DNA from 2 places in the Metapseudomonas furukawaii genome. Region 2 is predicted to be linked to the other one. Evidence: predicted binding sites of a transcription regulator. Region 2 holds the regulator's gene; the other holds the start of a gene.
The links. The regulator FliA, encoded in region 2, starts transcription of late flagellar genes. The targets are predictions, from matches to a motif close to CTAAAGTTTNNNNNNNNNNNGCCGNTAA.
Positions count from the first base shown of each region.

Region 1: a site for FliA is predicted at 7,076-7,103, ahead of KF707C_RS13315 (methyl-accepting chemotaxis protein). Genes of this name have one in related genera too.

Region 1 is NZ_AP014862.1:2,853,653-2,864,471, forward strand. It holds gene KF707C_RS13295 (catalase family protein) at 1-438, opposite strand, end outside; gene KF707C_RS13300 (di-heme-cytochrome C peroxidase) at 479-2,353, opposite strand; gene KF707C_RS13305 (sigma-54-dependent transcriptional regulator) at 2,721-4,004, shown strand; gene KF707C_RS13310 (NADPH-dependent FMN reductase) at 4,027-4,623, opposite strand; gene KF707C_RS13315 (methyl-accepting chemotaxis protein) at 4,896-7,040, opposite strand; gene KF707C_RS13320 (Na+/H+ antiporter family protein) at 7,283-8,602, shown strand; gene KF707C_RS13325 (methyl-accepting chemotaxis protein) at 8,728-10,410, shown strand; gene nuoN (NADH-quinone oxidoreductase subunit NuoN) at 10,501-10,819, opposite strand, start outside.
Region 2 is NZ_AP014862.1:4,350,333-4,361,151, reverse strand. It holds gene fliR (flagellar biosynthetic protein FliR) at 1-588, shown strand, start outside; gene flhB (flagellar biosynthesis protein FlhB) at 652-1,788, shown strand; gene KF707C_RS20135 (IS110 family RNA-guided transposase) at 2,287-3,417, opposite strand; gene flhA (flagellar biosynthesis protein FlhA) at 3,761-5,884, shown strand; gene flhF (flagellar biosynthesis protein FlhF) at 5,900-7,249, shown strand; gene fleN (flagellar synthesis regulator FleN) at 7,319-8,152, shown strand; gene fliA (RNA polymerase sigma factor FliA) at 8,149-8,895, shown strand; gene KF707C_RS20110 (chemotaxis response regulator CheY) at 8,978-9,352, shown strand; gene KF707C_RS20105 (protein phosphatase CheZ) at 9,372-10,160, shown strand; gene KF707C_RS20100 (chemotaxis protein CheA) at 10,172-10,819, shown strand, end outside.

The sequences.
Region 1 (10,819 bases), 1.5 Mb from region 2:
CACGTCCAGCAGCTTGATGGCCATGCCACGGGCGTCGCGGGCGCTGTCGAACTGCGGGTAGGCGTTGCCGTTGGACAGGCGCATCACCGCTTGCCAGGTCCGGCCCGGTTCGGCGAAGACGCCGGCACGCAGGTCGCTGGCGATGTCCGGCAGGACCCTGACCTCCGCCTTCACGCAGCCGTGGGCCTTGGCGTGAGCGTCGCGCAGCACGCGGGTGTTGTCGCGGTGCTGTTCGACGATGCGCACCGCGTCTTCGATGATGGCGCGGGTGTGGGCCGCCTCGTCGGGGGGGATGACCTCCTCGCTGGGCACCGGGCCGGAGAACTTCCAGCCGTAGTAGGCCTTGCCGATCAGCCAGCCGCCGAGGCCGACGACCACAAGGATGAGAAGGAGCTTGCCTAGCAATCGGCCGAGCCAGAGCCAGAGGCGCTTGAGCATGGGGCTGGGGTCCTTTGTCTGCTTCAGGGACGGCGAGGACTCAGCCCTCGCACTTGGGTCCCGGGGTCCAGGGGCGGGGTTCGACCGGGGTAAGCCCGGCTTCGAGTTCGGGGTTGCCCAGCACCTTGAGGTACTCGATCAGTGCCAGCCGCTCCTCGGGTTCGAGGAAGCGGCCGATCACGCCGTCCTGGCGACAGCCGTCGCGGAATTCGTGGCCGCCGTTGCCGTTGCCCTTGATGCGGGTATCCAGCAGGAAGGCGCCGGGGAATTCGGCGGTCTGGAAGCCGACGAACGTCGGATCGAACTCGAAGCTGCCCACGTGGAACTGGGTGGCGCGTTCGTTGACCGGCGAGAGCAGCTGGAACAGGGTCGGCACGGAACCGTTATGCAGGAAGGGCGGCGTGGCCCAGATGCCGTCCAGGGGGCGTGGCTTGTAGCCGCGCTTTTCCTGGACGCCGATGGGCAGGCCAAAGCCGTCCATCCGGGCGCGCTCCTCGCCGGTGATGCCCGCCTGGCGGTAGGCCTGGTTCTCGACGAAGGCGGTGATGTAGGCCAGGCCCTGGGCGCTGGAAATGCTCTTGAAGTCGATCCGGTCCAGGCTGCCCTCGAACAGTTTCACGTCGAGCCGGGCCAGTTGTTCGCGGGTCCAGCCCAGCTTGCTGATATCGAAACGGTGGTCGGCGATGTTGTCAGCGGTGGTGGAGTCCGTGCCGATTTCCTCGATGGGGATCACGCGCATGTGCCATTCGGGATCACGGGCCGGGGCCATGCGTTGCTCCGGCGGCACCACCCTGGGGGCGTGGCAGTAGGCGCAGTTCTCGGTGAACAGGGCGCGTCCCTGGCTGGCGCGGGCCAGGTCGACCTTGCCGAAGACCTCTTCCGGCCAGCGTGGCGGGCCGAGCTTCTTCAGGGTTTCTTCCAGGGTGTGCAGATCGCGCACGCGGACGCCGGAGGCGTAACGCTCGTCTTCCGCTACGGCGCTGCCGTCCTCCTGGAACAGGTGCAGGGTGGCACCCACACCCAGGGCTTCCCCGATGTTGCGGGCCATGGGCTGCATGGCGGAGGCGTTCCATTGCACCCAGTCGAACTTCCAGATGTCCCAGAGGTGCGGGTAGCTCACCGGTGCGTCCGCCACGCGGTAGTTGGCCGGGTCGATGGCGTCGCCGTAGACGCTGTTGGCGATGCGGCCGAAGGCGTCGGTGCGACCGAAGCCTTCCTCGGTGGGGTAGAGCCCGCGGTGGGTGTCGTTCCAGGCGGTGGCCATCAGGCGGTCGAGGACAGCCTTGAAGTCGCGGCGCAACGCATCCTTGCCTTCCGGATAGCGCTCGCCGAGCACCGCTTCGGCAAAGCGATCGAACTTCAGCGGGTTGTAGTAGGTGAAGGCCATGCTCATGCCCAGGGCCTGGCCAAAGGCACCGCCTTTCAGGGTGGGCACGGTGGAGGCCAGGGAATGCAGGGCGGCGCCCCCGTCGATACGCACGGCCTGGCCCTTGAAGCGCAGCTCGCCGGTGTGGCAGGCGGCGCAGCTGATGTCCAGGTAGTGCTCGCCGGTGTCGGTGTCCTCGTGACGGGTCATGCCGACGGGCAGGTTGCCCGGATTCTGCGGGGTGGCCTGTTGCTTAGGGTCCACCAGGAAGCCGAAACGGGCCAGGTACTCGGGGCGGGCGAAGCGTTCCCGGGAGAAAGGCAGTTCCAGGGCGGTGAACCACGCATAGCGCAGCCCCTTAACCGTGGTGCCCTGGGGCGTGTAGTAGTAGGTCTGGCGGTCCTCTTCGCTCCACTGTTCGAGGTAGTGGAGCTGGCTCGCAGGCTGGTAGCCGGGCAGGTTGGGGTTGGCGATGTAGTAGAGGACGACCGCCAGGCCCGCCAGCAGGAGGAAGAGCAGGGCCCAGAGAATCCGGCGCAGGACACGCATCAGACACTTCCTTGTTGATTGTTGGAATTTCCCAGCTTATGCCAACGAACCTGGGTATTGGCAAGGTGCTATTACAGATTTGTCCTAGTCGACGCGACGTACTTCACGGGCTCACCGAGTCGGCGTTCGTTGTCGGCCAACTCGGCTCAAGAGGCGGGGAAGGCCTCATGGACCCCCGCAAAGGCCCTCTAGTTGGAAGATTTTCGAGACATTCATGACGCTTCTGTCGAGTTAATCCCCGCCCGGAATCAGCCCTATAGTGAATCGTTCCATAGCGCGTCAAAGTTCTTGCTAGCGTTACAGCTGTGTATCTCAAAGCCTTGTTTTCATTGGCAAATCAAATTTTTGACGTCAAGGAGGATTCACCTTGGAAGCCCTCTCCCTCGCACCGCGACGTCTGCTTCTGGTGGATCCCTGCGACCAGTGCCGGCGCCTGCAGCCGCACCTGGAGGAGGCGGGCTGGCTGGTGTCAAGCCAGAGCCTGGACCAGGCCCAGGCGGCCAGCTACGACATCGGCTTGCTGCGCTTGAGGACGGAGCACCTGCTTAGACCCGAAGGGGTCAAGCACCTGATCAGTCGCAGCGGCACCGAGTGGATCGCCCTGGTTGACCCGTTGGCCGAGGACGTACAGGGGCTGGACGAGTTCATTGGCGAGTGGTTCTTCGACGCCCTCGCCCTGCCGGTGGACCTGCCTCGCCTGCAGGGCCTCCTGGGACGGGCCTTCGGCATCGCCCGCTTGCGCGGCATCGGCACCCGCCGGGGGGATCAGCATGAACTCCTGGGCCAGAGCCGGCCCTTGCGGGAGTTGCGCAAGCAGCTGGCGCGGCTGGGCCCCAGCGACAGGCCGGTGCTGATCCTCGGGGAAAGCGGCAGCGGCAAGGAGCTGGTGGCGAGGACCTTGCATCGGATGTCGCGGCGCGTGGGCCAGCCGTTCGTGAGTTTCAACTGCGGCATGCTGCCCGAAGCGGAGACCGCCAACCTGCTGTTCTCCCACCAGGGAAAGCTGGTCGCGGCCAACGGCGGGACCTTGTTTCTCGACGCCATTCATGACCTTCCGCAGGGGCAGCACGAGCGGTTGCTGAACTGCCTTCGAAACAAGGTGCTGCGCCGTGCCGATGGTGAGTCCCAGGCCCTGGACCTGCGGGTGCTGGCCTCCAGCCGCGAGGACCTGGAGGAGCGGGTGGAACAGGGGACCTTCCATCCCGGCCTGCGTCAGTGGCTGGAGCAGAACCGGCTCACCATCACGCCGCTGCGCAAGCGCCAGGGCGACATCGCCCTGCTGGCCAGCTACTTCGTCGAGCTCTACAGCCTGGAGGCCGGGCGACGTTCCACCCATTTCAGCGAGGAAGCCCTGGCGGCCATGGTGCGCCACCGTTGGCCGGGCAATGTGCGGGAGTTGGCCAGCCGGGTCCGTCGGGGCTACGCGCTGGCGGAAGGGGGGCCTATCGAGGCCGATGACCTGGGATTGCACAGCGCCCCGGCGGACGCGGTCCCGCTGGGTACGCTGGAGGACTACAAGCGCCGGGCGGAGTACCAGGCCCTGTGCGACGCCCTGGCGCACTACAGCAGCAACCTCAGCCATGCGGCCAAGGTGCTGGGGGTGTCGCGGCCGACCTTCTACCGGTTGCTGCACAAGCACCAGTTGCTCTAGGGGCCGGGTGATCGGCTCCGGCTCACATGCCGTTGGCGAAAGCGGGGATGCCCAGGTCGATGGCGGCGCGCACCGGTTTCAGGGCCACGGCGTAGCGGGCGAGGATATCCAGGTCGTAGTCGATCCGGTCGCGGATGCGCTGGTCGTCCTCGCTGGCCGCATCGGTCTCGTTCAGCACTTTTTCGACGCCACGGACGATCAGGTGCTCCGGCAGGTAGCAGAGGCGGCAGTTCTTGTAGCTGGAGGCCCGCAGTTCGCTGATGGGGTAGCTGCCGCCGATCCCCGAGGAGACGCCTACCAGCAGGCCCGGCTTGTGGGCCAGTTCGGCCTTGCTGGCATAGATGAAGAAGTTCTTGATGGCCGGACAGGCCATGCCGTTCCACTCGGGGGCGATCACCACCACGGCATCCGCTGCGCGCAGCTGCTGCTGGTACTGGCTCCAGGGGCCGGTGTCCTCGGCGGGCCAGAGGGGCAGCGGGCCCTGGCCGAGGTCGATGATGGAGCAGCCGTCGGGACTGGCCTTGTCCAGGTCGATCAGGCGCTGGCGGAGGAAGCGGGCGACCTTGCCCGACTGGCTGTTGGCGCGGCTGGAGCCGGCGATCAGGACGATGTTGAGCATCTGGGGGTTCCTTGTTGAGACCGTGGCGCAGGCTAGCCGGGGCGAAGACCCGCGGCAAGCGAGCGCACGACAGTTCTGCCTGCGGATTACGCCAGGGCTGATGGGTTTCGCTTCGTGTTCGCTCTACCCAGCTACGGGGCGGAGGCGTGTGGCGAAGCCCGGTAGGATGGGTAGAGCCTGCGAAACCCATCGAGGCCGGCTGATGGGTTTCGCTTCGCTACGTAATCAACCCTTGAAGCAGGCTACACCGGCTGCGCGTGCTTCAGGCCGCCTCAGGCGCGGAACTGGTCCATCAGGCCCTGCTGGTGGTTGGCCAGGCGGTTCAGGGCCTGGCTGACCTGGGCGGATTCCTCGGCCTGGCCGGAGAGGGATTCGGTCACGTCGCGGATGGCCGCCACGTTGCGGTTGATCTCCTCGGCCACGGCGCTCTGTTCCTCGGCGGCGCTGGCGATCTGCAGGTTCATGTCGGTGATCACGGTCACCGCGTTGCCGATCCGTTGCAGGGCGGCCACGGCCTGCTCCACCTGCTCCACGCTGCCCTGGGCCTGGCGGTGGCTGCTGTGCATCGAACCCACCACTTCGCGGGTACCGTGCTGCAGGCCTTCGATCACCTGGCGGATTTCCTCCACCGAGTCCTGGGTGCGCCTGGCCAGGTTGCGCACCTCGTCGGCCACCACGGCGAAGCCCCGGCCCGCCTCGCCGGCGCGGGCGGCCTCGATGGCGGCGTTGAGGGCCAGCAGGTTGGTCTGCTCGGCGATGGCGCGGATCACCTCCAGCACCGAGCCGATCTGCTCGCTGCTGTTGGCCAGGGCCTGCACTTCTTCCATGGCCGCGCTCATCTCGCTGGCCAGCTGTTCGATGGCGCTGGTGGTGCGGCCGATCACGCCGAGGCCTTCGCGGGTGGCCTGGTCGGCGCCCCGTGCGGCTTCGGCGGCCTGGGCGGCGCTGCGGGCGACGTCCTGGGCGGTGGCGCTCATTTCGTGGGAGGCGGTGGCGACCTGGTCCACTTCGCGGAACTGCTGCTGCATGCCGGCGCTGGTCTGGCTGGCGATGGCGGCGGACTGGTCGGCGGTGCCCCGGGCGTCCTGCACCGAGCGTTTGACGTCGGCGATGGTGGGCTGGAGCTTGTCGAGGAAGCGGTTGAACCAGCCGGCCAGCTCGCCGAGTTCGTCCTGGCGGGCGTAATCGAGGCGACGGGTGAGGTCGCCTTCGCCGCTGGCGATATCCCTGAGCATGCCGGCGACGCCCTGGATCGGCCGGGTCACGCCGCGCGCGGTGAGCCAGACCAGCAGCAGGCCGGCGATGGCGGCCAGGATGCCGATCAGCAGGCCGGTGAGGTTGGCGGCCTGGTTCTGGGCACTCAGCTTGGCGTCGAGCTCCAGTGCGGGCGCCAACAGCACCTGTTCGGGAACCTCCAGCAGGACGCTCCAGGGCGCGGCGGTGGGGATCGGCTTGAAGGGTTCCATCACCCGCAGCAGGCCGTCGTGCTGCATTTCCAAGGCCTTGCCGGCCTGGAGGTTGCCGGCCAGTTCCCCGGCGTTGGCGCCGAAGGCCTTGTCCAGCTTGGCGCTGAGCAGGCTGGCGTCCCGGCTGTGTCCCGCGAGCAGGCCGGCCGGGCTGAGGATGCTGACGTGGCCGTTGCCTTCGTACAGCTCGCGGTTACCGGCGACGCTGAGTTGCTGGAGCCGCTCCAGGCTGATGTCGAGACCCATGACGCCGACGGTCTTGCCGTCCAGTTGCAGCGGGAAGGCGATGCTGGTCATGAGGATCTGGCGGTCCCCGACGTTATCGAAGTAGGGGTCCAGCACGCAGGACTGTCCGGTTTTCATCGGGCAGGTGTACCAGGCGTTATAGGGAGCGCCGCTGGGGCCGGTGCTGCTGTCGGCCAGCAGTTCCTCGGTCATGGATTCCGATTCCAGCGTGCCGGGGGTGGGCTGTGCCCAGTAGAGGGAGAAGCGGCCCTTGTCGTTGCTGCCCAGCTCCGGCTGGTCGACGAAGAGTTCGTCCTTGCCGTCGAGGGCGTTGGGCTCGAACACCAGGTAGAGGCCGAGGATCTCGGGATTGGCTTCCAGGCTGGTGCGCACCTGGCGCGTCAGGTCCTCGCGCAGGTCGAAGGCGTCGAGGAAGCGTTTCTCGGCCTGCTCCTTGAGGAACAGCACCTGCCGGGAGAAACCCTTGCCGTACTGGTAGTTGTCCATGAAGTAGCGCTGGATGCGGATCGCCTGGAGCTCGGCGCGGGCCTGCAGGCGCAGGCGGGCGCTCTGCTCGAGCATCTGGCGGCTGTCGGCCTGGACCAGGCTGGCGCTGCGTTGGGATTGGTACAGGGACGAACCGACCAGCAGGCTCACGATGGCCAGCAGGCAGAGGCCGGCGAGCAGGGTGATCTTCCACTGGATGGACAGTCGATTGAACGGCATTGGGATTTCCTTCTGTCTCGTCGGAACTGCATTCGTTATCGGCGCCGGTGCCGGTTGCTTGACGCCAGGACGACGAATAGCCGTGCGAAATGCACGAGGGCGCAATTTGCAGGCAAGAATTATGCACACTCCGAACGATATTCCGAACGCTTTTGACAGGAGGTGCCGCGTTCGGCAGAGTGCGCGCTTTTTTTCGCGGCGAAGCCGCGTCTTGCGTGGCCGGGATATCCCGAGGAGGAATGATGAATGCGGTAGTGGCGGCGGTAGGGATAATGCTGGTCCTCAGCCTGTGCCGGGTGCATGTGGTGGTGGCCCTGATCGTGGGGGCCCTGGCGGGCGGACTGGTGGGCGGACTGGGGATCGAAGGCTCCCTGGCGGCCTTCAACAAGGGCCTGGGGGGTGGCGCAACCGTGGCCCTGTCCTACGCGCTGCTGGGCGCGTTCGCCGTGGCGATTGCCCGTTCCGGCCTGGCCCATGCGCTGGCGGACAAGGCGCTGACCCTGGTGGGACGGCAGGACGCGAGTGGCGGGAGTGCACTGAAATGGTTGCTGCTGGCCCTGCTGCTGTGCGTGGCGATCGCGTCGCAGAACGTCCTGCCCATCCACATCGCCTTCATTCCGCTGCTGGTGCCGCCGCTGCTCTATGTGATGACGCGGCTGGCCATCGATCGCCGACTGGTCGCCTGCGTGATCACCTTCGGCCTCATCACGCCCTACATGTTCCTGCCGGTGGGCTTCGGCAACATCTTCCTGAACGAGATCCTGCTGGCGAATGTGGTGAAAAGTGGCGTCGACGTTACCGGTGTGAAGGTTACCGAGGCCATGTCGATACCGGCGCTGGGCATGGTGGCCGGGTTGCTCGTCGCGGTGCTCTTCAGCTACCGCCGCAAGCGGGTCTATGACCTGGATCGCATCGCCCAGGCGGAGCAGGTGAGCGTCTCCTACAACCCCATGAGCCTGGTGGTGGCGGGCGTGGCCATCCTGGTGGCCTTCGTGGTCCAGCTCTGGCTGGACTCCATGATCATCGGCGCGCTGCTGGGGTTCGTGATCTTCTCGCTGTCCGGCGTGGTTCGTTGGCGGGAAGCGGACAGCCTGTTCACCGAGGGCATGAAGATGATGGCGATGATCGGCTTCATCATGATCGCCGCAGCCGGTTTCGCCGAGGTGCTGCGGGAAACCGGGCATGTGCAGACGCTGGTGGACGCTTCCGCGGCCTGGATCGGCAACAGCAAGGCGGTGGGTGCATTGCTGATGCTGCTGGTGGGGCTGCTGGTGACCATGGGCATCGGCTCGTCCTTCTCGACGGTGCCGATCATCGCGGCGATCTTCGTGCCGCTGTGCGTGCAACTGGGCTTCAGCCCGCTGGCGATCGTCAGCATCGTCGGTACCGCCGGTGCCCTGGGCGATGCCGGTTCGCCGGCTTCCGACTCCACCCTGGGCCCCACCTCGGGCCTGAACGTGGATGGCCAGCACAATCATATCTGGGACACCGTGGTGCCCACCTTTCTGCACTACAACCTGCCGCTGCTGGCCTTTGGCTGGGTGGCGGCGATGGTGCTCTGAGCCTTTCCCCTCCGGGGGGAACTGCTTGATCCATACGACCGACCGGTCACTTTAGAACGTCACGGGGTTGCCGATACAACGGCGACCCCGTTCCATTTCCGGACCTGCCTGCCGAGGACCGCCCGATGCGATTGACCCTGAAGACCAAAGTCCTGCTGCTGGCCCTGGTGCCGGTGATCCTGTTCGCCCTGGTGTTGTCCGGTGCCGTGACCCAGGTGATCCATAGCCTGGCTGCGGATGAAGTGAAGAACACCCGTGAGCGGCTGATGGAAGAGAGCCGCCAGGAGCTGCGCAACTACATGCAGATCGCCCTGGGCTCGGTGCAGGCGCTGTACGACGCCTCGGCGCAGGGGGACCAGGCCAGCCGCGACCAGGCCATCGCCATCCTGGCGAAGATCAAGTACGGCAAGGACGGTTACTTCTTCGGCTACGACTCCCAGGTGATCCGCCTGTTCCGGGGGGACAGCCCCGTTGATGTGGGCAAGAGCTTCGCCGGCCGCAAGGACCCGAACGGCGTGGCGGTGAACGATCGCCTGGTGGCGGTGGCGAAGGACGGGTCCAACTATGTCGAGTACAGCTCGGCGTTGCCGGGGAACGAGAGTGTGCTGGTGCCGAAGTTGGCCTACAGCTACTACCTGCCCAAGTGGGACCTGGCCCTGGGCACCGCGGTCAACCTGGATGGCGTCGCCGCCCAGGTCGCCGAGGTGGAGGCGGAGATCGACGAACGAGTGAGCACCATAGTCACCAGCGTGGTGGTCATCGCCGCCCTGTTGCTGGCGGTGGTCGGGTTGGCGGGCCTGGGCCTGGCCAATGCCCTGGTCCGCCCGTTGCAGCGGATCAAGGCGAATCTCGATGACATCGCCGCCGGCGAAGGCGATCTGACCCGCCGGCTGACGGTGGACAGCCGCGACGAACTGGGCGAACTGGCCGGCTCCTTCAACCGCTTCGTCGAGAAGATCCACGGTCTGGTGCGGCAGATCGTCGAGATGACCGAGCAGCTCACTGGCCTGGTGGGAGAAGTGGCGGCCCAGGCCCAGCGTTCCGAGCAGGCCATGGAGCGGCAGCGCCAGGAGACCGATCAGGTGGCCACGGCCATCAACGAGATGTCCGCCGCCGCCCATGAGGTGGCTCGCAGTGCCCAGGGCGCCGCCGAGGCGGCGCAGAAGACCGATCACGAGGGCCAGGCCGCCAAGCAGGTGGTGGACGGAAGCATCAGTCGCATCCATGCCCTGGTCGGCGATATTCGCAGCAGCGGCGTTTCCCTCGACAGCCTGCAGCAGGACGTGCAGTCCATCGTCAGCGTGTTGGGGGTGATTCGCTCCATCGCCGAGCAGACCAACCTGCTGGCCCTTAACGCCGCCATCGAGGCCGCGCGCGCGGGCGAGGCCGGACGGGGGTTTGCCGTGGTGGCGGACGAAGTGCGCGCCCTGGCCAGCCGCACCCAGCAGAGCACGCAGGAAATCCAGGGCATGATTGATCGCTTGCAGCAGGGCACCCAGGATGCGGTAACCGCGATGCGTCGCTCCAGCGATGCCGGGGACACCACCAGCCAGCAGGCCAACCAGGCTGGCGCCTCCCTCGACGCCATCGCGGGCCTGATCGGCACCATCAACGCCATGAACGCCCAGATCGCCAGCGCCGCCGAGGAACAGACGGCGGTGGCCGAGGAGATCAACCGCAGCGTTCACCAGATCGCCGTGGCGGTGGACAGCGTCGCCGAGGAAACCCGTCATGGTGCCGATACCGCGCGCAACCTGGCCCGGCTGGGCGACGGCCTGGGCGGACTGGTGAAGCAGTTCAGGATCTGAACCCAGGCTGCGGCGCCTTCGCGCGCCGACAGCGGGCAGGCAAAGAAAAACCCGGCACCAGGCCGGGTTTTTCTTTGTGCGGGTGACGTCTTACTGGGCCAGGGCCACCAGACCGGAATGCTGGACCAGCTCCAGCAGCGGCTGCGGGTAGACGCCGAGGAAGAACGCGAGGATGGCCACGAACAGCAGCATGATGCCGCCGGCGCGCTGGGCCCAGTGCATGTCGGCGTCGTGGCGGCGCAGGTTCGGCTCCACCAGGAACAGGGTGACCATGACGCGCAGGTAGTAGAAGACCCCGATGGCGCTACCCAGCACCATGGCGCCCAGCAGCCACCACAAGCCGGATTCCACGCCGGCCGCGATCACGAAGAACTTGCCGATGAAGCCGGCGGTCAGCGGGATACCGGCC
Region 2 (10,819 bases):
GTGGAGGCCATCAGCCTGGGTTCGTTGCTGCTGGTGGCCGAGCAGATCATCATCGGCGCGCTGATGGGCTTCATCCTGCAGCTGTTCTTCCATGCCTTCGTGGTGGCGGGGCAGATCATCTCCATGCAGATGGGCCTTGGCTTCGCGTCCATGGTCGACCCCACCAACGGCGTTTCGGTGCCGGTGCTCGGCCAGTTCTACCTGATGCTGGTGACGCTGCTGTTCCTGGCCATGAATGGCCACCTGGTGGTGTTCGAGGTGCTGGCGGAAAGCTTCGTGACCCTGCCGGTGGGCGGCGGGCTGCTGGTCGACCATCACTGGGAGGTGGCCGGCAAGCTGGGCTGGGTGATGGGCGCGGGCCTGCTGCTGGCGCTGCCGGCCATCACCGCCCTGCTGGTGGTCAACCTCGCCTTCGGCGTGATGACCCGCGCGGCGCCCCAATTGAACATCTTCTCCATCGGCTTCCCGCTGACCCTGGCCCTGGGGCTGGTGATCGTCTGGATCGGCCTGGCCGATATCCTCGCCCAGTACCAGGTGCTGGCCAGTGATGCCCTGCAGCTCCTGCGCGAGCTGGTGAGGGCGAAATGAGCGCTTTTCTGAAGGCATCCCGGCTGCTGGAAAACGCAGCCTTGGCAACGCAGGTAGTTTTCCATGGCGGAAAGTGAGAGCGGGGCGGACAAGAGCGAGGAACCCACAGGCAAACGGTTGCAGGAGGCCCGCGACAAGGGCCAGATCGCCCGTTCCCGTGAGCTCAACACCCTGGTGGTGACCCTGGCGGGCGCTGGCGGCCTGCTGGCCACTGGCGGCGGCATGGCCGACATGCTGATGAAGCTGATGCGCTCCAACTTCGACCTGTCCCGCGCGGTGCTCATGGACGAGCGCAGCATGGGGCTGCTGCTGCTCTCATCGGGGAAGCTGGCGCTGGACGCGGTGATGCCGTTGCTGATCACCCTGCTCATCGTGTCCATCATCGGCCCGGTGTCCATGGGCGGCTTCCTGTTCTCCACCGAAGCCCTGATGCCCAAGTTCAGTCGGATGAATCCCCTGTCAGGCCTCAAGCGCATGTTCTCCCTGCATGCCCTGGCCGAGTTGCTCAAGGCCCTGGCCAAGTTCGGGCTGATCCTGCTGGTGGCCTTGCTGGTGCTGAACGCGGATCGCGACGATCTGCTGGCGATCGCCCACGAGCCGCTGGACATGGCCATTCTCCACAGCGTCCAGGTGGTGGGCTGGAGCGCCATCTGGCTGGCGTGCGGCCTGATCCTGATCGCTGCCGTGGACGTGCCGTTCCAGCTCTGGGACAACAAGCAGAAGCTGATGATGACCAAGCAGGAAGTGCGCGACGAGTACAAGGACTCCGAAGGCAAGCCCGAGGTGAAGTCGCGCATTCGGCGGTTGCAGCGGGAGATGGCCGAGCGGCGCATGATGGCCGCCGTGCCCCAGGCCGACGTGGTCATCACCAACCCCACCCACTTCGCCGTGGCGCTCAAGTACGACGCCGAGAAGGGCGGGGCGCCGGTGCTGCTGGCCAAGGGCAGCGACTTCACCGCGCTGAAGATTCGCGAGATCGCCCAGGACAGCAAGGTGACGGTGATGGAGTCGCCCGCGCTGGCCCGGGCGGTCTACTACTCCACCGAACTGGACCAGGAAATCCCCGCCGGCCTCTACCTGGCCGTGGCCCAGGTGCTGGCCTACGTCTATCAGCTCAAGCAGTTCCGCGCCGGCAAGGGCAAGCGTCCGACGCCGCTCAACGACCTGCCGATTCCGCCGGACCTGCGCCGCGACGAGTGAGGATCGGAATCGAACCCGCATCCTGCGAGGACGGTTTTCCGCGAATTCCGGCCGGGTGGAAAACGCAGGATGCGCCGTGCGCATGGCCGGCCCCTACGAAAGCCACGCCCCGCACCGCGCGCCCGTAGGATGGCGTAGAGCGCAGCGAAACCCATCGCCGTACCCGCACCGGGCCCCGCCGGTGGGTCGGTGAAGCGCGAGCCACGCCATTCGCCGGCAAGCCGGCTCCTGATATGGATTGACCTGTCAACTCTGGGTCTATTCTTTCGTTTTGTTCTTCTCCGCCAGTGGCTTCGGTTCAGGGGGTGGAGGGCGATTAGGCGACGGTGGATCACTCTGATATACGTGGGTTGGTTACCGACCTGACTTCACTTCGTCGCGGAGCTGCCCTTCTCTACGGTCGTGGGTCTGTCCTCCTCGCAGAGGACGCCACATAGGAGCGCCAGGGGTTCTCCTCACCGGCCCTCCACCCCCTGAACCGAAGCCACTGCTGCGGGTTCATGCCACGGCCTTACTGCCGTGTGCCTTGCCCGCCACCGCGCAGGCGATGGCCCAGATGAATCCCGCCAGCTCCCGGGCGATGGCGGTGGTGACCTGCTGCTTGAGCTTGCCCGCCGCCAGCAGCGCTCGATAACGACCGCACAAGCGCTTCTGCGCGTGCCAGGCGATGGCCTGAACCACCGCCGAGGTTTTCGCCGCGCGCGCCTCGATGACGCGTGTCTTGCGTGCCGGGAAACGGTAGTTCCACCCCGCTTCCACCAGCACCCGCCGGACATGGCCATTGCCCGTGCGGGTAATGCGGCCCTGGCGGCGTGAGCCACCGCTGGAGTGCTCGCTGGGAACCAGTCCCAGGTAGGCCATCAGCTCGCGCGGCGAGTCGAAGCGACTGAGGTCGCCCAACTCCGCCAACACCGTCATCGCCGTGATCAGGCTCACCCCGCGCAACGCCATCAGGGCTTGCGCCACCGTACCCAGCGACCAGCCGGCCAGCGCTTCGTGCATTTGCGCTTCCAGATCGGCCACCCGCCGTTGCATCGATTTAACGGTGTCGAGGTACTCCTGCAGGACGATCTGCTGCACCGGCGAGTCAAGTTTCACGCTCGCCAACCAGTGGAAATGGGCCTGGGTCCAGCGACTTTTACCGGCATAGACGTGCCCATGACGCAGCAAGAACGCGCCCAGGCGTTGCCGGCACTTCAGTTCCAGGGACTTCATGTCCTCCCGGGCGCGCGTCAAGTCGCGGATCGCTTCCTGCTCCTGATCCGGCACCCACACCGCCGTCAGCTCGCCCGCCCGATGCAGGCGCGCCAACATCAGGGCGTCCCGACGGTCGGTTTTCAACCGCTCGCCCGCCTTGCGCGGAATCAGCGAGGGCGCCACCACCACGCAACCATGGCCCAGCGCTGTCAGCTCACGGTAAAGGCCGTAGCCGCAGGGGCCGGCCTCGTAGCAGAAGCTCAACGCCTCGCCCTGCCGGCTCAGCTGCTTGAGCAGTTTGCGCAGCGCGCTGTCGCGGTTCTCGATGGTGCCGTGATAGTCCGGCTCACCGCGCCCCGGCCGTGCCACCGCGACAGCAATCGTCGCCTGGTGAACGTCCAAACCTACATAGACCTGGTTAAACTCGTTCATGACCTGTCCCCCTCGATGCGGCTCTGTGTTGGAGGTGTTTCCACCCCGAAAACATAACCCGCGCTTTCGAGGTGGGGCAGGTCAATCCATGATGTCTACGAAAGCCACGCCCCGCACCGCGCATCCGTAGGATGGCGTAGAGCGCAGCGAAACCCATCGGCGTACCCGCACCGGACCTCGCCGGTGGGTTGGTGAAGCCTGCCCCGGCCTACGGATTCTTTCCTGAAATCAGATCCTTAACGAAGTTGGAAGGCTTCTTGCACAAGGGAGGTCAAGGCGCCCTCTGGCGTCAAAAGATTGGAAGTGCGGAACGGCGTTTCGCGAAAGGGGTAGGGGAGCAACAGTGGATCGTACGCAACTGGTGGGCAATGTCCGCAACAACCTGATGGCGGTGGGCCGGGGCAATCTCGGGGTGCCGCTGCTGGTGCTGGTGATGCTGGGCATGATGACCCTGCCGGTACCGCCCTTCCTGCTGGACGTCTTCTTCACCTTCAACATCGCCCTGTCCATCGTGGTCCTGCTGGTCAGCGTCTACGCCATGCGTCCGCTGGACTTCGCCGTGTTCCCCACCATCCTGCTGGTGGCGACCCTGCTGCGCCTGGCGCTGAACGTCGCGTCCACGCGGGTGGTGCTGCTCCACGGCCAGGACGGCCACGATGCCGCCGGCAAGGTGATCCAGGCCTTCGGCGACGTGGTGGTGGGTGGCAACTACGTGGTGGGCGCAGTGGTGTTCGCGATCCTGATGATCATCAACTTCGTGGTGGTCACCAAGGGTGCCGGACGTATCTCCGAGGTGAGCGCGCGTTTCACCCTGGACGCCATGCCCGGCAAGCAGATGGCCATCGACGCCGACCTCAACGCCGGGCTGATCGACCAGGCCGAGGCCAAGAAGCGCCGCAGCGAAGTGTCCCAGGAGGCCGACTTCTATGGCTCCATGGACGGTGCCAGCAAGTTCGTCCGTGGCGACGCCATCGCCGGCCTGCTGATCCTCTTCATCAACCTGCTGGGTGGCATCGCCATCGGCATGCTGCAGCACGGCCTGAGCTTCGGCGACGCCGGCCGCATCTACTCCCTGCTGACCATCGGTGACGGCCTGGTGGCGCAGATCCCCTCGCTGCTGCTGTCCACCGCCGCCGCCATCATGGTCACGCGGGTTTCCAGCTCCGAGGACATGGGCCAGCAGGTCAACCGCCAGATGTTCGCCTCGCCCAAGGCCCTGGCCGTCTCGGCCGCCATCCTGATCGCCATGGGGCTGGTGCCCGGCATGCCCCACGTGCCCTTCGTCGGCCTCGGCCTGCTGGCCGCCGGTGGCGCCTGGCTCATCTGGAAGAAGCAGAACAAGGTCAAGGAAGAGGCGGTGCAGGAGGAGAAGCGCCAGCAGGAACTGCTGCCCGCCCAGCGCGCCCAGGAAACCAAGGAGCTGGGCTGGGACGACGTCGTTCCCGTCGACCTGGTGGGCCTGGAAGTGGGCTACCGGCTGATCCCGCTGGTGGATCGCAACCAGGGCGGCCAGCTGCTGGCGCGGATCAAGGGCGTGCGCAAGAAGCTGTCCCAGGAGATGGGCTTCCTCATGCCCTCGGTGCATATCCGCGACAACCTCGACCTGCTGCCCAACGCCTATCGCCTGACCCTCATGGGCGTCAGCGTCGCCGAGGCGGAGGTCTACCCGGACCGCGAGCTGGCGATCAATCCCGGCCAGGTGTTCGGCACCCTCAACGGCGTCGCCGCCAAGGATCCGGCGTTCGGCCTGGAGGCCGTGTGGATCGACGCCAGCCAGCGCGACCAGGCGCAGTCCCTCGGCTACACCGTGGTGGACGCGAGTACCGTGGTGGCCACCCACCTCAACCAGGTGCTCTACAAGCACGCCCACGAGCTGCTGGGGCACGAAGAGGTCCAGCAGCTGATGCAGAACCTCGCCAAGAGCTCGCCGCGCCTGGCCGAAGAGCTGGTGCCGGGCGTGGTGTCCCTGTCCACCCTGCTCAAGGTGCTGCAGGCGCTGTTGCAGGAGCAGGTGCCGGTGCGTGACATCCGCACCATCGCCGAGGCCATCGCCAACGTCGCGCCGAAGAGTCAAGATCCCGCCGCGCTGGTGGCGGCGGTTCGCGTCGCGCTGTCCCGTGCAATCGTCCAAGGCATTGTGGGACTAGAGCCGGAGCTGCCCGTGATCACCCTGGAGCCCAGGTTGGAACAGATATTGCTCAATAGCCTGCAGAAGGCCGGACAGGGTTCGGAAGATGGCGTTCTCCTCGAACCCGGAATGGCCGAGAAGCTGCAGCGTTCACTGGTGGATGCGGCGCAGCGCCAGGAAATGCTCGGCAAGCAGGCCATCCTGCTGGTGGCCGGGCCGATCCGGGCGATGATGTCGCGCTTCGCACGGCTGGCCGTACCGACCATGCACGTGCTGGCCTACCAGGAAATACCGGACAACAAGCAGGTCACCATCGTGGCCACTGTGGGACAGAACTAATCGAGGTCTACGGCCATGCAGGTCAAACGCTTCTTCGCCGCCGATATGCGTCAAGCCATGAAGCTGGTGCGGGATGAACTGGGCGCGGACGCCGCCATCATCGGCAATCGTCGCGTCGCCGGTGGTGTCGAGCTGACCGCCGCCCTGGACTATCCCATGCCGGCGCCGGCGCCGAGCAAGCCCAACCCGGCCCTCGAGGCCGAGCTGCGCAAGACCCAGGCCCGCATCGCCCAGGCCCAGGCCGATCTGGCCGTGCGTGCCGAGGCCGATGCCGCCAAGGACCGTCAATTGTTCGCCGCGCGCCCGCTGACCGCCGTCGAGCCGGAACTGCCGGAAGAGGCCCTGTCGGCCGCCCTGGGCCGTCCGCGTGCGGTGGCGCGCCCGGTGGAGCCGGTGGCCGCGCCGAAATCCTCCGGCGTCGACCAGGCCGCCCTGGATGCCATGCGCTTCGAGCTGAGCGGGCTGCGCGAGCTGATCGAAGTCCAGTTGGGCTCCATCGCCTGGGGCCAGATGCAGAGCCGTCGTCCGCAGCAGGCCAGCCTCTGGCGTCGCCTGCAGCGCATGGGGCTGCCGGCCGAGCTGGGACGCGCCCTGCTGGACAAGGTGGCCAAGGTCGACGAGCCGCGCCAGGCCTGGCGCATGGTTCTGGCCCACCTCGCCCACGCCATCCGTACCCCCAAGGTCGAGCCCCTGGAAGAGGGCGGTGTGATCGCCCTGGTCGGCCCGGCCGGCATGGGCAAGACCACCACCCTGGCCAAGCTGGCGGCGCGCTATGTGCTCAAGTACGGCGCCCAGAGCGTCGCCCTGGTCAGCATGGACAGCTTCCGCATCGGTGCCCAGGAGCAGATCAAGACCCTCGGCCGGATTCTCAACGTGCCGGTGACCCTGGTGGATCCGGGCCAGTCCCTGACCCAGGCGCTGGCGCCGTTGGTGCGCAAGCGCGTGGTACTGATCGACACCGCCGGCCTGCCCACCAACGATCCGGCGCTGACGATGCAGCTGGAGGCACTGGCGAGCCGGGCGATAAATGCGAAGAATTACCTGGTGATGGCCGCCACCAGCCAGAGCCAGGTGCTCAAGGCGGCCTATCACAGCTACAAACGTTGCGGCCTGGCCGGTTGTGTCATCACCAAGGTGGATGAAGCGGCCAGCCTCGGTGAGGCATTGGGTCTGGCTATCGGCCAGCATCTCCCGGTAGCCTATCTGGCCGACGGGCCGCGAATCCCGGATGATCTGCAGGTTCCCCGCAGCCACCAGTTGGTGAGCCGTGCGGTCAGCCTCCAGGCACCGGAGGACCCGAGCGAGGAAGCCATGGCCGACCTGTTCGCCGGGCTCTACCAGAATCCGGCGCGTCGCGCCGGTTGACGAATTTTTCGAGCCGCCCTGGAGTGGGCGGTGCTAGGCAGCCAAGTGGCCCAAGGCAAGGTATTTCAAATGGGTAGTATGCATCCCGTACAGGTGATCGCGGTGACCGGCGGCAAGGGCGGCGTCGGCAAGACCAACGTGTCGGTGAACCTTTCCCTGGCGCTCGCCGATCTCGGTCGCCGCGTCATGTTGCTGGACGCCGACCTGGGTCTGGCCAACGTCGACGTGCTGCTCGGCCTCACCGCCAAGCGCACCCTGGCCGATGTGATCAATGGCGAATGCGACCTGCGCGACGTGCTGTTGCAGGGGCCGGGGGGCATCCGTATCGTCCCGGCCGCTTCCGGCACCCAGAGCATGGTGCAGCTCTCGCCCATGCAGCACGCCGGCCTGATCCAGGCGTTCAGCGATATCAGCGACAACCTCGATGTGCTGGTGATCGACACCGCCGCAGGGATTGGCGACTCGGTGGTCAGCTTCGTCCGCGCGGCGCAGGAAGTCATAGTGGTGGTCTGCGACGAGCCCACCTCCATCACCGACGCCTACGCGCTTATCAAGTTGCTCAACCGCGATTACGGCATGAGCCGCTTCCGGGTTCTGGCCAACATGGCCCACAGCCCCCAGGAAGGGCGCAACCTCTTCTCCAAGCTGACCAAGGTGACCGACCGCTTCCTGGATGTCGCCCTGCAGTACGTGGGCGCCGTCCCCTACGACGAGTCGGTGCGCAAGGCGGTACAGAAGCAGCGCGCGGTCTATGAGGCCTTCCCGCGCTCGAAGTGCTCGCTGGCCTTCAAGGCCATCGCGCAGAAGGTCGACAGCTGGCCGCTGCCGGCCAATCCGAGAGGCCACCTGGAGTTCTTCGTCGAGCGTCTGGTCAGACAGTCGCCCGCGGAAACGCCCGTATGACACCCGCTACTGGACTGCGTATGTACGGCAAGACACAGGCAAGGGATTCGCAACATCAGTTGATCGAGCGCTACGCCCCCCTGGTCAAGCGCATCGCCTATCACCTGCTCGCGCGCCTGCCGGCCAGCGTGCAGGTGGAAGACCTGATGCAGTCCGGGATGATCGGCTTGCTCGAAGCCTCCAAGAAATACGACGGCACCAAGGGTGCCAGCTTCGAAACCTACGCGGGCATCCGCATTCGCGGCGCCATGCTCGACGAGGTCCGCAAGGGCGACTGGGCACCGCGTTCGGTGCACCGCAACACCCGTATGGTGAGTGACGCGATCCGCGTTATCGAGGCGAGAACGGGGCGTGACGCTAAAGATCAGGAAGTTGCTGCCGAACTTGGATTGAGTCTCGAAGACTACTACGGCATCCTGAGCGACACCTTGGGCAGCCGCCTGTTCAGCTTCGACGACCTGTTGCAGGACGGCGAGCATGGCGGCGTGCGCGAGGACGCCGGTTTCACCCAATTCTCACCCTCCCATGATCTGGAAGAAGAACGCTTCCAGGCCGCGCTGGCCGATGCCATCGCGAACCTGCCGGAGCGTGAGCGCCTGGTGCTGGCGCTGTATTACGACGAAGAACTGAATTTGAAGGAAATCGGGGAAGTGCTGGGGGTCAGCGAGTCGCGGGTCAGCCAATTGCACAGCCAGTGCGCCGCACGCCTGCGTGCGCGTCTCGGCGAGTGGCGCGCGCGCTGAACGGCACACCGCTTCCAGATTTGAACGGCGCCCGGCAAGAGGGGCGTTTGAGGACTGTACGGAGGTCGACTTGGACAAGAACATGAAAATCCTCATCGTTGACGATTTCTCGACGATGAGACGCATCATCAAGAACCTCTTGCGCGATTTGGGTTTCACCAATACCGCCGAAGCGGACGACGGCACCACGGCGCTGCCGATGCTCCACAGCGGCAACTTCGACTTTCTCGTCACCGACTGGAACATGCCCGGCATGACCGGCATCGACCTGCTGCGCGCCGTGCGGGCGGATGAACGCCTGAAGCACCTGCCAGTCCTGATGGTGACCGCGGAAGCCAAGCGCGACCAGATCATCGAAGCGGCCCAGGCCGGCGTGAACGGCTATGTGGTCAAGCCCTTCACCGCCCAGGTCCTGAAGGAAAAAATCGAGAAGATCTTCGAGCGGGTCAACGGCTGATGCCGGCCGCGAGGGCACCATGGACCAGAAAGAACCCCTGCTGGGAGACTTCGAGTCGACCCTGAAAGACCGTGCGCGGGAATTGGTGGACAGCCTGGAGAAAGGCAATTTCACCGACGCCGTGCAACTTATCCAAGAACTCAACCAGGTCCGGGATCGCGGCCTGTACCTGGAGGTCGGCAAGCTCACCCGCGAGCTGCATAACGCCATCGTCAACTTCCAGATCGACCCGCGCCTGCCCCATGCCCAGGAAGTGTCGCAGATCGCCGACGCGACCGACCGGCTGGGCTACGTGGTGCACATGACCGAGAAGGCCGCCAACCGTACCATGGACCTGGTGGAGGAGAGTGCGCCATTGCTCAACGGACTCAGCGACGAAGCCCTGCAGCTGCGCGAGCAGTGGGGACGCTTCATGCGCCGGGAAATCGGCGCGGACGGATTCCGCGAGCTGGCCCGTCGCGTCGACCAGTTCCTGGCGCGCAGCCAGCGTGATACCGACGCACTCTCCGGCAAGCTCAACGACATCCTGCTGGCGCAGGATTACCAGGACCTCACCGGCCAGGTGATCAAGCGCGTGACCCAGCTGGTCACCGAGGTGGAGAGCAATCTGGTCAAGCTGGTGCTGATGGCGAGCCAGGTGGACCGTTTCGTGGGTATCGAGCACGACCACAATGCGTTGCGTGCCGAGGCCGACAAACAAAAAGACACCTCCAGGGGTGAAGGTCCGCAGATGAATGCCGATAAACGGGAAGACGTGGTGTCCGGTCAGGACGACGTCGACGATCTGCTATCCAGCCTTGGTTTCTAGGGAGCGCTCATATGAGCTTCGACGCCGATGAAGAAATCCTCCAGGACTTCCTGGTAGAGGCCGGCGAGATTTTGGAGCAACTGTCCGAGCAATTGGTCGAGCTGGAAAGCCGCCCGGACGATATGGACCTGCTCAATGCGATCTTCCGTGGCTTTCACACCGTCAAGGGCGGCGCTGGCTTCCTCCAGCTCAACGCCCTGGTGGAGTGCTGCCACATCGCCGAGAACGTTTTCGACATCCTCCGCAAGGGCGTACGCCGTGTGGACGCCGAGCTCATGGATGTGGTGCTGCAAGCCCTGGATACCGTGAACGAGATGTTCAGCGAGGTGCGCGAGCGCAGCGAGCCGACGCCCGCTACGCCGGAGTTGCTGGCGGCGCTGTCGCGCCTGGCGGAGCCCGCCGGCGCGGAGCCCGCGCCCCAGGCTGCCGAACCGGCAGCGGTCGTGGCCGCGGAGCCGGCTCCGGCACCGGTCGCGGTCGTGTCCGGCGAATCCTCGATGGATATCTCCGACAGCGAGTTCGAGCAGTTGCTGGACGCCCTCGGCGACAGCGACGCCATCGCCGCTGCGGTGGCGAAGGATGCGAGCGACGAGATCAGCGACGACGAGTTCGAGTCCCTGCTGGACCAGCTGCATGGCAAGGGCAAGTTCTCCGGTGCG